Regions from separate parts of the Mesorhizobium sp. ISC15 genome, predicted to be linked through region 2. Evidence: predicted binding sites of a transcription regulator. Region 2 holds the regulator's gene; each other region holds the start of a gene.
What was found. The regulator PhoB, encoded in region 2, activates phosphate uptake and scavenging genes when phosphate is short. The targets are predictions, from matches to a motif close to TGTCATNNANCTGTCAT.
Positions count from the first base shown of each region.

Region 1: RPG13_RS21870 (PhoX family protein) is a predicted target of PhoB. The motif match lies at 2,346-2,362, and genes of this name have one in related genera.
Region 3: RPG13_RS04360 (alkaline phosphatase D family protein) is a predicted target of PhoB. The motif match lies at 1,820-1,836, and genes of this name have one in related genera.

Region 1 covers NZ_JAVSPX010000001.1:4,532,665-4,536,948, reverse strand. Annotated here, with positions in the region: gene RPG13_RS21875 (GMC family oxidoreductase) at 1-305, shown strand, start outside; gene RPG13_RS21870 (PhoX family protein) at 378-2,291, opposite strand; gene RPG13_RS21865 (hypothetical protein) at 2,411-2,806, opposite strand; gene urtA (urea ABC transporter substrate-binding protein) at 3,108-4,284, shown strand, end outside.
Region 2 covers NZ_JAVSPX010000001.1:596,383-600,666, reverse strand. Annotated here, with positions in the region: gene pstA (phosphate ABC transporter permease PstA) at 1-802, shown strand, start outside; gene pstB (phosphate ABC transporter ATP-binding protein PstB) at 815-1,630, shown strand; gene phoU (phosphate signaling complex protein PhoU) at 1,667-2,374, shown strand; gene phoB (phosphate regulon transcriptional regulator PhoB) at 2,391-3,080, shown strand; gene RPG13_RS02955 (ROK family protein) at 3,115-4,284, opposite strand, start outside.
Region 3 covers NZ_JAVSPX010000001.1:875,137-879,420, forward strand. Annotated here, with positions in the region: gene RPG13_RS04355 (hypothetical protein) at 1-69, shown strand, start outside; gene RPG13_RS04360 (alkaline phosphatase D family protein) at 173-1,747, opposite strand; gene RPG13_RS04365 (MFS transporter) at 2,023-3,306, opposite strand; gene RPG13_RS04370 (TetR/AcrR family transcriptional regulator) at 3,389-3,994, shown strand; gene RPG13_RS04375 (hypothetical protein) at 4,039-4,284, shown strand, end outside.

The DNA of each region.
Region 1 (4,284 bases), 3.9 Mb from region 2:
CCGCGATGCGCAACCACGCCTACAAACAGGGCTCGGCGCTGTACGCGGCGGTCGGGGCGACGCGGACCTTCCCGACGCCGCCCTATCCGTCGACCCACAATCTCGGCACCAACCGGATGAGCGAAAAGGCGGCCGACGGGGTCGTCAACAAGCATGGCCAGGCGCACGACATCAAGAACCTGTTCGTGTCGGACGGCAGCCAGTTCACCACCGGCGGTGCTGAAAATCCGACATTGACGATCGTGTCGCTGGCGATCCGTCAGGCCGATTATATCGCTGAACAGATGTCGGCTAAGAGCATCTAGCCGTAGCCCTCCCGGCTGCCTGCTGGCGCGGAGCCTCGCACGGTTCCGCGCCTCTTTTTGTCGGCGCCAGAGCTACGCGCCGACCGGCCTGCCATCCTTGCGGCGGATGGCGACCACTGCGGGCCGCGGCGGCTGGCCGTCCTTGAAGTCGGGCCACAGCGTCGCGGCCTTGTCGAGCGTCTCGGCGTCCTCGGCCGGGTGCTGGACCGACAGGAACAGCGTCGTGCCATCTGGCGTGAAGCAGGGGCCGGTCGCCTCGGCACCCTGTGGGCAGGTGAAAAGCAGTTTTGGCAGGCCGCGCGCCGGACCTTCGGTGTCGATGCCGTAGACACCGTCCGGCAGATCGAAGTCGTTGGCGCCATCGGTCCCGACCCAGAGCCGCCCGGCCGGGTCGAAGGTGATGTTGTCGGGGCATACGAACCAGCCATCCTCCGACGTGTCGGCATGGAAGGTCGCGCCGACCGCGGCCTCCTTGGGATTGCCGCATAGCACGAACAGGTCCCATTCGTATTTTTCGGCCGTATGGTCGGCCTCGGCACCACGGCCGCCGGGCGGGATCAGCTCGACGATATGGCCCCAGAGGTTTTCCGGCCGCGTGTTCGCCGGGTTGACCTTCGACTGGTCGCGTTTCTTGTTCTTGGTCATCACCGCATAGACGCGGCCGGTGACTGGATTGGTCTCGATGTCTTCGGGGCGGTCCATCGGCGTAGCGCCCAGCGCATCGGCGGCCAGCCGTGTTTTCAGCAGCACCTCGGCCTGATTGGCAAAGCCGTTTTCGGCTGTGAGCTTGCTCTGGCCGTGGACGAGCGGCAGCCAGGTCATCGTGCCGTCGGCATCGAAACGCGCCACCGACAGCGCGCCGTCATCGAGGAGGTCCTTGCCGGAGGCCGGGTTCGCCGGATCGTAGGCCTTGTTCGAGACGAAGCGATACATGTATTCGAAATAGTCGTCGTCGCCCATGTAGACGGCAACGCGGCCGTCCTTGTTGACGACGACGGTGGAGGCTTCGTGCGACATGCGGCCGAGTGCGGTGCGCTTTACCGGCTTCGAAGTCGGCTCATAGGGATCGATCTCGACCACCCAATCGAAACGGTTTGCCTCGTTCGGTTCCTTGTCGAGGTTGAACCGGTCATGGAAACGGGCGCGACCATAGAAGTCGGAGCCGTCGAAAGCGTAGCGATCGAGGATGTCGGCAATGGGTGTCTTTTTCGGATCGCCACCGAAAATATCGGAGACGCCTTCCTCGCATGTCAGCACGGTGCCCCATGGGGTGACACCGCCGCCGCAATTGTAGCTGGTGCCAAGAACCTTGGTGCCGGTTGCATCCGCCGAGGTTTTCATCAGCGCGTGGCCGGCGGCGGGACCGGATACGGTCATTTCGGTGTTGGCCGTGATGCGGCGGTTGAGCGGGCTGTCCTCGACCGTCGCCCACTTGCCGTCTTTCAGGACAATCTCGACGATCGAATGGCCCATCGCGGCCATGCCGAGATCGACCTGTTCCTTGGTCATCGCCTTGCCGGCATCGTCCTCGGTCATGCCGGGAAACATCACATTGGGAGAAATGTACTCGTTGTTGACGCAGAGCAGGCCGTGGTCGGAATTGACCGAGCCTTTCGGCAGCGGCATGAAGGCGATGTAGTCGCAATTGTAGCCGAAGCGCTTCTCCTGCTCGTCGGCGGCGACCTTGTTGCCATCGAAATCCGGCAGGCCGGTTGCGAGCGCGTCGCCCCAGCGTGCCACGATCGTGGTCTCGTACCCTTCGGCGGCGGCATGGGTCTTATCGTAGACGCGCTTCAGCTCGGGAAAGCCCAGTGTCGAGAGCGCGGCAGCTGCATGCGTTTCGCCGGCAAACAGCGAGCCGACGAAACTGCCGCCGGCAATCAACGCGCCGGATGCAAGACCGCCCTTCAGCAGACCACGGCGTGAGACGCGGGCGGCAATGACGTCGCGAATGACAGGGGAGGGTGATGACGGGGAGTTGGCCATGATGTCTGCCTCTCTGGGTGGATGGTGACGGCGCAGCGCTGCTATGCTGCTTCGGCAACACCCGGATGACATGAGAGGAAATACTTCTTGGTAACGGGTCGGCGGCCCCGAGCCGTCGCTCAACGCTTCGTGCAGGTCGAGGCGGTGAAGGCGCCGTCAGGCTGCTTCATGATGATGTCGAAGGATGGGCTGGTTTGGCCGTCCAGGGTGGCTTGCGTAAGCGAGATCGAGTTGCCGCCGGTCGTGTAGCCGCCCAACGGGCCCAGCCAGGTGATCTCGCCGTTTGCATTCATCTGATAATTGTAAGCCTGCGGAGCGGTCCCGAAGGTCACCGGGCCGCTATAGACGTTTCCTTTGATGGTGATATCGCCAAGGCTAAGGAACATGCCAAGCAGATAGACTTCGCAGTGATAGGTGCCGTCGGGCAATTTGCCGTCGGTGAAGTCGGCGTGTGCGCCGCCGGTGGCCGCAGCCAGGAGCACTATGCTGAAAATACGGGAAATCCTGGGGGCCATGACGTCGCTCTTTTGAAGATCGAACTTGCCCCATTTTCCTGCAGCGCTGCAACGGTTCGCAATCGTCGATGTGTCGTTGCTCAAAAAAAGTGCATTAGTTGGCATGTGAGCAAAATTTAGGCGGCGGCGGGTCATTTTTTCTCAAGCAGAACCCCGGCGGCGGCGCTCATCTTTGGCGGCTAATATATTAACCGGCTGATAGAGCTAGGAAATCTCAGCCCGGTCAATTTTGCTCCCGCGGTTGGCACAGCCGTTGCATGGTCTGTTTGCGATGCGATCAACCAGCTTGGGAGTTTGAAATATGTGGGGCAGTTTCTCGACAATAACAAAAATGTTTTCGGCAGGCGTGGTCACGGCCGGCCTGCTGATGAGCGTCCCCGCCAGAGCGGCTGACGACACGATCAAGGTGGGCATTCTCCATTCGCTGTCGGGGACCATGGCGATTTCGGAGACGACGCTGAAGGACGCCATGCTGATGCTCATCGAAGAGCAGAATGCAAAGGGCGGCCTGCTTGGCAAGAAACTCGAAGCGGTCGTCGTCGATCCGGCTTCCAACTGGCCGCTGTTCGCCGAAAAGGCGCGCGAGCTGATCTCCAAGGACAAGGTCGCGGCGGTGTTCGGTTGCTGGACGTCAGTGTCGCGCAAGTCGGTGCTGCCGGTGTTCAGCGAGCTCGACAACATCCTGTTCTATCCCGTCCAGTATGAGGGCGAGGAGAGTGAGCGCAACGTGTTCTACACCGGTGCGGCGCCGAACCAGCAGGCCATTCCGGCCGTCGACTACCTGATGAGCGAGGATGGCGGTTCGGTGAAGCGCTGGGTGCTTGAAGGCACCGACTACGTCTATCCGCGCACCACCAACAAGATCCTCGAAGCCTATCTGAAGGCCAAGGGCGTCGCCGCCGAAGACATCATGGTCAACTACACGCCGTTCGGCTTCTCCGATTGGCAGACCGAGGTCTCGGCGATCAAGAAGTTCGGCTCGGCCGGCAAGAAGACCGCCGTCGTCTCGACCGTCAATGGCGACGCCAACGTGCCGTTCTACAAGGAACTCGGCAACCAGGGCATCAAGGCCGAGGATATCCCGGTCATGGCCTTCTCGGTCGGCGAGGAAGAGCTTGCCGGTCTCGACACCACGCCGCTCGTCGGCCATCTCGCCGCCTGGAATTACTTCCAGAGCATCGACACGCCGGAGAATGCGAAGTTCATTGCCGACTGGCACAAGTTCATCAAGAACGACAAGCGCACCACCAACGACCCGATGGAAGCCCACTATGTCGGCTTCAACATGTGGGTGAAGGCTGTCGAGAAGGCCGGCACCACTGATCCTGACAAAGTCATCGACGCCGTGGTCGGCGTCTCGGTGCCGAACCTGACCGGTGGTTATTCGACCATGATGCCGAACCACCACATCACCAAGCCGGTGCTGATCGGCGAAATCCAGGCCGACGGCCAGTTCGAGACCGTCTCGCAGACGCCCG
Region 2 (4,284 bases):
AGCATCGCGAAAGATTTCGGACAAGGTGATCGTCTGGCTCGATACGCTGAAGAGCGCCGGCCTGATCGAAAGCCGGTTCAACTCGATCTTCTTCTTCACCGGCGCAAGCCGCGAGCCGGAACTGGCCGGTATCTGGGGCGCGGTCGTCGGATCGTTCCTGACCATGATCGTAACGCTCGCCATCGCCTTCCCGATCGGCGTTTCGGCGGCGATCTATCTTGAGGAATTTGCGCCCAAGAACCGGCTGACGACGATCATCGAAGTGAATATCAACAATCTGGCGGCGGTGCCTTCGATCGTCTTCGGCCTGCTTGGACTTGCCGTATTCCTGAATTTCTTCGGCCTGCCGCGCTCGGCCCCGGTGGTCGGCGGCATGGTGCTGGCGCTGATGACCCTGCCGATCATCATTATCGCCTCACGCGCTTCGCTGCGCGCCGTGCCACCGTCGATCCGCGAGGCGGCGCTTGGCATCGGAGCGTCCAAGGTCCAGACCGTATTCCATCACGTCCTGCCGCTGGCGATGCCGGGTATCATGACCGGCACCATCCTCGGAATGGCGCATGCGCTGGGTGAAACCGCGCCGTTGCTGATGATCGGCATGGTCGCCTTCATCGTCGACATTCCCGGTGGCTTCACCGATCCCGCGACGATCCTGCCGGTGCAGATATTCATGTGGGCCGATTTTCCTGAAGCGGGGTTCCAGCAGAAGACTTCGGCGGCGATTTTGATTTTGCTGGTGTTTTTGGTCATCATGAATGCCATCGCGGTGATACTGCGCAGGCGCTTCGAGCGGCGCTGGTAAGGAGTAGAGGATATGAACATCATGACGGAAGCCAGCGTCGAGCAGAAACTGAGTAGCGGAACCAACGAGCCTTCGATCAAGATGAAGGGCGAAAAGGTCTCCGTTCATTACGGCGAGAAGCGAGCTCTGTTCGACGTGGATCTCGATGTCCGCGAGAACCAGGTGACGGCGTTGATCGGCCCATCGGGCTGCGGCAAGTCGACCTTTCTGCGTTGCTTGAATCGAATGAACGACACGATCGACATCGCGCGGGTAAGCGGCAAGATCACGCTCGACAACGAGGATGTCTACGACCCGAAAATCGATGTCGTCGAGCTGCGAGCTCGCGTCGGCATGGTGTTCCAGAAGCCGAACCCGTTTCCGAAGTCGATCTACGAAAACGTCGCCTACGGTCCGCGCATTCACGGTCTGGCCAGGAGCAAGGCGGAGTTGGACGGCATCGTCGAATCGAGCCTGAAGAAGGCCGGCCTGTTCAACGAGGTCAAGGATCGCCTGCTCGAGTCGGGCACTGGCCTTTCCGGTGGCCAGCAGCAGCGTCTGTGCATTGCGCGCGCCATCGCTGTGTCGCCGGAAGTGATCCTGATGGACGAGCCTTGTTCGGCGCTCGATCCGATCGCCACCGCCCGTGTCGAGGAACTGATTGACGAACTGCGCCAGAACTACACGATCGTCATCGTCACCCATTCGATGCAGCAGGCAGCGCGTGTGTCGCAACGCACGGCGATGTTCCATCTCGGCTATCTGGTCGAGGAGGGCGCGACCGACAAGATGTTCACCAACCCCGACGACAAGCGCACCCAGGACTACATCACCGGCCGGTTCGGCTAAGCGGTCCGGCTAATTTTCGAGCACGAGGACAGTATCATGGGTGAACATACCGTCGCATCTTTCGACGAGGAATTGGAGCACATCGACAGGCTGATCCGCGACATGGACGAGCTCGCCGCCGCGATGGTCGCAGCGTCGATCCGCGCGTTGCTTGCGTCAGATAATGCGATGGCGCAGCGCGTCGTCTCGGATGACGCCATCATGGATGCGCGGCAGCGCGAACTCGACGACAGCGCGATCACGCTGATCGCCAAGCGGCAGCCGATGGCGCAAGATCTGCGCGCCGTGGTTGGCGCAATCCGGATGGCCGGCGATCTCGAGCGCATCGGCGACCTGGCCAAGAACATAGCCAAGCGGGTCAGCGCCGTCGGGCAGAGCGCCACGCCGCGTAATCTCTCGCACGGTATCGACGCGATGGCGGATCTCGTTCTCGAGCAGCTCCGCGGCGTGGTCGAGCACTATGTGTCGCGCAACGCCGGCGCGTTGAAAGAGCTGCGCGCCGCCGACGAGAAGATCGACGTGAAATACACGGCGGTTTTTCGCGAACTCCTGACCTACATGATGGAGGACCCGCGCAACATCACCGCCTGCACGCATCTTCTGTTCTGCGCCAAGAATCTCGAGCGTATCGGCGATCATGTCACCAACATCGCCGAAAACGCCTACTATGTCGTGACCGGGCAGCAATTGCCGGCGGATCGACCGAAGCTCGACGAAACGACGATGTCGGCGTCGGCGACATGACAGGGGTAACCGGCCGATGATCGCGCCGCGCATCATGGTGGTGGAGGACGAAGAGCCGCTGGGCGTCCTCCTTCGCTACAATCTGGAATCCGAAGGCTATCAGGTCGAGGTGGTGACGCGCGGCGACGAGGCCGAAATCCGGCTTCAGGAAAACGTGCCCGATCTTCTGGTGCTCGACTGGATGGTGCCGGCGGTTTCGGGCATCGAGCTTTGCCGTCGCCTTCGGGTGCGTCCCGAAACCGAGCGGCTGCCGATCATCATGCTGACCGCGCGCGGCGAGGAAAGCGACCGGGTGCGCGGCCTCTCGACCGGGGCCGACGACTATCTGGTCAAGCCGTTCTCGACACCGGAATTCATGGCCAGGGTCAAGGCGCTGCTGCGCCGCGCCAAGCCCGAAGTGCTGTCCAGCGTGCTGAAGGTCGGTGACATCATGCTCGATCGCGAATCGCACAGGGTCTATCGCAAGAAGAGCGAGATCCGGCTCGGGCCGACCGAATTCCGGCTGCTCGAATTCATGATGCGGCACCCGGGTCGGGTGTTCTCGCGCAGCCAGTTGCTCGACAATGTCTGGGGCGAGACGATCTACATCGACGAGCGCACGGTGGACGTCCATGTCGGCCGGCTGCGCAAGGCGGTCAACAATGGCCGCATGCCCGATGTCATCCGCACCATCCGCGGCGCGGGCTATGCGATCAGGGAAGACTGAACAGACTGCCTGAATTCAAGCTGCGTTCTTCCATTCAGGCCACGTGCTTCCTGGCCGTGCCGGACTTCCCTTGCGCGCCCGGCGCGAAAATCTCCTGGTCGACGAAGCTCAGCGCTCGCATGGCGCAGCCTTCGCGGATCAGCGGCAGCTCGTTCGGCTCGGTGTCGAAGGAAATCGAACCCGAATGCTGACCGCCGGCGGTCTGAGCGATGGCCTCGCGCAGGGCCGGCTCGATCAGGTCGAAGGCGGCAGCGCTGGCGCCGACCATGGCGACCGGCGCCGGATCGATCAACGCGAACAGGCTGCCAAGCCCGAAGCCGAGCGCTTCGCCGGCCTTGCGGTAGGCTTCGCGCTCGGGTCCGTCCGTCTGGCGCGCCCGGGCCGCCAGTGCCCGCATCTCGGCGTCGCTGACATCGGCGACCGGCTCGGCGTTCTCGCTCAACTGCCTTGCATTGCGCCAGATGGCGTAGTTGCCGGCATAGGCCTCGACGCAGCCGCGCCGCCCGCAGCGGCAAAGCGCGCCGCCCGGCCGGTGGATCATGTGGCCGAATTCGCCGCCTGAGGAATGGGTGCCGGTGAACAGTTCGCCCTTCAGCACCAGCCCCATGCCGATGCCGTGGGAGAGCAGGATGGCGATGAAATCGTCGCGGTAGCGATCCGGGTCGCGCCAGCGCAGCGCCACGGCCATCATGTTGCAGTCGTTCTCCATGATGGCCGGGATGCCGAACTCACGTTCCAGAATGTCGGCGAAGGCAATGTTCGTCTGCGGCGTGATCGGCGACCACAACATGGCGCGCGCATGGGAATCGGTGATGCCCTGGATCGCCAGCGCGATGCGGGCGACGCTTTGGACATCGAGATCGGGATCTTCGAGCCGGCGCCGGACGATGGCGACACATTCGTCGATCAGCTCGTCGCGCGACATGGTCAGCGTGTCCAGCCGGCGCTGTTCCTCGGCGACCACTTGTCCGGCATAATCGATGACGGCGACCGAAAGGAAATTCAGCGACAACACGACGGCCAACACCGCTGCCGCTTCCGGATTGAGGCTAAGGCCGACCTGCGGCCGGCCGCGTTTCAGCGAAACGGTCTCGCTCGCTTTGCTCTCGGTCAGGATGCCTTCCTGGATGAGGTCGGAAGAGATCGCCGATATGGTCGAATGGCTGAGGCCGGTGGTCGCGGCGATCTCGGTTCGCGACGGCTG
Region 3 (4,284 bases), 280 kb from region 2:
AGACAGGAAAATGCCGGCTGCGACAGCGCGGTCTGGCCTAAGATTCCAACCGTCTGCTATCCGGACTAGAGCCTGATCCATCCCGACAGAATCGGGATGGGGCTCTATCTTCTTGTTTGACCATGATCTTCTCCGAAAACCGATTCCCACTTTTTCGGGATCATGGTTTGGCTCACGCCGATCGCACCGGATCGAGCGCGACCTTGTAGAGTTCATTGTCGTCGCGGTCCATAAGCCGCACAGTCATCTGTTCAGTGGCGCCGTCGATATCGACGAGGCCGAAGAACTGCAGGCCGGCCGACGGTGGCAGGTTCTGCCCCTGCTCGGCAGTTGGCGCCTTGATGAATTTCAGCTCCGGGCCGAAGGTCATGTCGAAATCATTGGGTCCATACGTGCCGGCATGGAGCGGACCCGAGACGAACTCCCAGAACGGATTGAAGTCCTGGAACTGCGCCTTGTCTGGATTGTAGTAGTGGGCCGCCGTGTAGTGCACGTCGGCGGTCAGCCAGACGGTGTTGCTGATACCAGCGTTCTTTATGTAGCGAAGGAGGTCGGCAATTTCCAGCTCGCGGCCCTTGGCCGGGCCATTGTCGCCATTGCTGACGGCCTCGGCGCCGGCCTTCTTGGTGGCGTCGTTCCAGACGACGAGACCGAGCGGCATGTCGGCGGCGATGATTTTCCAGGTTGCGTTGGAGTTTGCCAGTTCGCGCTTCAGCCATTTGGTCTGCTGTTCGCCGAGAATGCGCGATTGCGGGGTCATCGTATCCTGCATGCCAAGGCCATTGGCGCCGCGATAGGAACGCATGTCGAGGAAGAACACGTCGAGCAGCGGCCCGTAGGCGATCTTGCGATAGACGCGGCCCGGTTCCGACGGCTCGTAGCGGATCGTCGTCATCTCGTGGAAGGCGCGTGCCGCGCGTGCCGCCAGCACATGGATGTTTTTTTCCGAGTAGCGGTCGTCGGCGCTCAGGTCCTTCGAATCCGACCAGTTGTTCACCACCTCGTGGTCGTCCCACTGGTAGAAGGTCGGGCAGATGGCGTTGAGCCCCAGCACATGTCCGTCCATCAAATTGTATTTCCACTGGCCCCGGTACTCGTCCAGCGTCTCGGCAACCTTGCGCTTTTCGTCGATGAGGACGGTGTTCTTCCACTTGCCGCCACCGGGAATGTCGACCTCGTCCTTCATCGCGCCGTCGGCGTAGATGGTGTCGCCGGAATGCAGGAAGAAGTCGGGCGTGTGCTTGCCGATCGTGGCATAGGTCTTCATGCCGGTGTCGTCGATGCCCCAACCCTGGCCGGCGGTATCGCCCGACCAGGCGAACCGGATGTCACGCTTCGAGGCCGGCGCCGTGCGGAAGCGGCCGACGATCGGCTCGGAGACGGCGTTGATGTCGGCGAGATCGGCCGCTGTCATGCGGTAGAATATATCCTGATCCGAGGCGAGGTCGGTGAGCAGCCGTTTTACCGTGTAATCGCTGGCCGGCGACGTATCGAGCGGCGCAAGGCGGACGGCGTTGGCGAAATTCTCCGTCGAGGAGACTTCAAACACGACGCGCGACGGGCGATCGGTGCGCGTCCAGACCATGCCACTGGTGGCGTCGACGTCGCCTGACTGGACACCATGGGTGAAGGCCGGCCGCTGATTGGCGCGGGAATAGTAGGGCAGCGCGAGGCCCGAGGCGCCGATGAGGCCAACGGCGCTCGCCGACGTGACGAAAGCGCGCCGCGTCATCGAAATTTTGTTCATGGCTGTCTCCTGGATGGCGTTGAACGTCGCCGCCAAGGTCCAGGGTCAATGTTTCAGGCACATCTCGAAACCATGAAGGTTTGATAACAATGGACAGGTGATCTCCCCCCTTGAGGGGGAGATGTCGCCGAAGGCGACAGAGGGGGTCGTCTCGCGTGAAGCGCCAACCTCCTGCGTCTGCGATAAGGGGCCGAGCCCGGTCGGACCGACCCCCTCTGGCCGCGTCGCGGCCATCTCCCCCTCAAGGGGGGAGATTAGCGCTCGGCCGTCGCAGCTCAAGCCGCCTGCGGTTCCGGGTTGAAGGCCGGACGGCTGGTGTTGATCAACAGCGAGATGCAGGCTGCGGCTATTGCCGTCATGCCGGCGATGAGGAAGGCGAGCTCGTAATTGCCCTGCAATTCGCGCATCGTGCCGCCGAAGAAGGCGGCGGTCGCCGCACCCACCTGATGGCCGGCGACGATCCAACCAAAGACGATCGGTCCACTACGATCACCGAACGCCTCGTTCGACAGCCTGAGCGTCGGCGGCACGGTGGCGATCCAGTCCAATCCATAGAGCACGGCGAAAATGATCAGGCTGGTCGACGAGAAGCCGGAATAAGGCAGATAGATCAGCGACAAGCCGCGAATGCCATAATAGACGCCGAGCAGCTTGCGCGGGTCGAAGCGGTCGGTGAGCCAGCCCGACAGCGTCGTGCCGATCAGGTCGAAGATGCCCATCAGCGACAGCAGGCCGGCAGCTTGCACTTGGCCGATGCCCATGTCGCCGCAAAACGCGATCAGGTGCGTGCCGACCAGGCCATTGGTGGTGAAACCGCAGATGAAGAAGGTCGCGAACAGATACCAGAACACGCGAGTGCCGGCGGCACGGCGCAGCGTGCTGAGCGTGTGCGTGAGAAAATTGCCCTGCGAGGCCGGTGGAACCGGCGGCACGTCGTCGGCGTCAGCACCGTAGCGCACCATGCCGATCGAAGCTGGACGCTCCGGCACCAGCAGCCAGACCAGCGGCACCAGGCAAGCGGTGGCCACCGCAATGGCGATGGCGACCGGCTTCCAGCCGCCCGACTGGGCGAGCGCGGCGAGCAGTGGCAGGAACACCAGCAGGCCGGTGGCGGCGGAGGCCGACATCAGTCCCATCACCAGGCCGCGATTGGTTTTGAACCAGCGGTTGACGATGGTGGCGCCAAGCACCGTGGCGACCGCGCCCGAACCGACGCCGGAGAATACGCCCCAGGTGAGAAGCAGGTGCCACGGCTCGGTCATCAACAGGCTGAGCGCCGTCGAGCCCGACATCACCACCAGCGATGCCAGCAGCGTGCGGCGCAGCCCGACCCGTTCCATCAGTGCCGCGGCAAACGGCCCGGTCAGGCCGTAGAGGAAGATGCCGATGGCCGCGGCGAGCGAGACGACATCGCGCCGCCAGCCGAAACTCTCCTCCAGCGGCAGCATCATGACGGCCGGCGCCGACCGCAGGCCCGCCGCGATCAGCAGGCAAAGGAAAATGACGGCAACCACGACGAAAGCGTAGCGCTGGCCAAACGGGCGGGATTGAGCTATCATGTTACTGACCGGTACGTTGCAGTTACACCGAGGTATACGTACCGATCGGTAACATTGTCAAGCAGGCCACGGCACGTCCTAGATGAAAAGCATTGAACCAACGATCAAAGCGGATGAAGTGACACCGCCCCGCGCCGGCGAGAAAATCCTTCGCGTTGCCCGCGACCTATTCTACCGGCAAGGCATCAGGGCGATCGGCGTCGACGAGATCGTGCGGCGTGCCGGCGTCACCAAGCCCAGCCTCTATCGCAGCTTTCCCTCCAAGGACGAATTGGCCGCGTCCTATCTCCGGCAATACGACCTCGAGTTCTGGGCCCGCTTCGACGAGGCAGTGGCTGCCCATCCCGGCGATCCGCGCGCGCAGATCGCCGCATTCCTGACCCGCATCGGCAAGCGCACGCAAAGACCAGACTATCGCGGCTGCGGCATGACCAATGCGGCGGTCGAGTATCCCGAGCACGGCCATCCGGCCCGCGTGGTGAGCGAGGCCAACAAGCAGGAACTGCGACGACGCCTGCGCGCCATGGCGGCGGCAATGGGTGCCGGCGACGCCGACACGCTGGGCGACGGGCTGCTGCTCCTGATCGAGGGCGCCTATATCAGCGGCCAGCTGTTCGGTGCCGGCGGACCGGCAAAATCGGTGGCCCGGAACGCCGACCTGCTGATCGAAGCGAGCTTGCAGAAATAGCGTTTGACGATACGCTACGGCAGCCCGAAACGGAGTTGCCTGCGATGCGAGCCCTTTTGATGATTTCGCTAGCCCTCGCCGGCCTCTGCCAGACCGCCCAGGCCGGCGACATTTCCAGTGCCTACACCGATCTCGACTCGAAGAAGGACTGCGTGACTTATGCGCAGGCCGAGGAAGGCGATGGCGACTGGGCCAGTCTCGTCTGTTCGGGCTATCGCGGCTACCCAGTGCTGATCTCTTACGACGACGCCCGGGAATCGCTGTTCTATGGTTTTCCGCCCAGCGACATG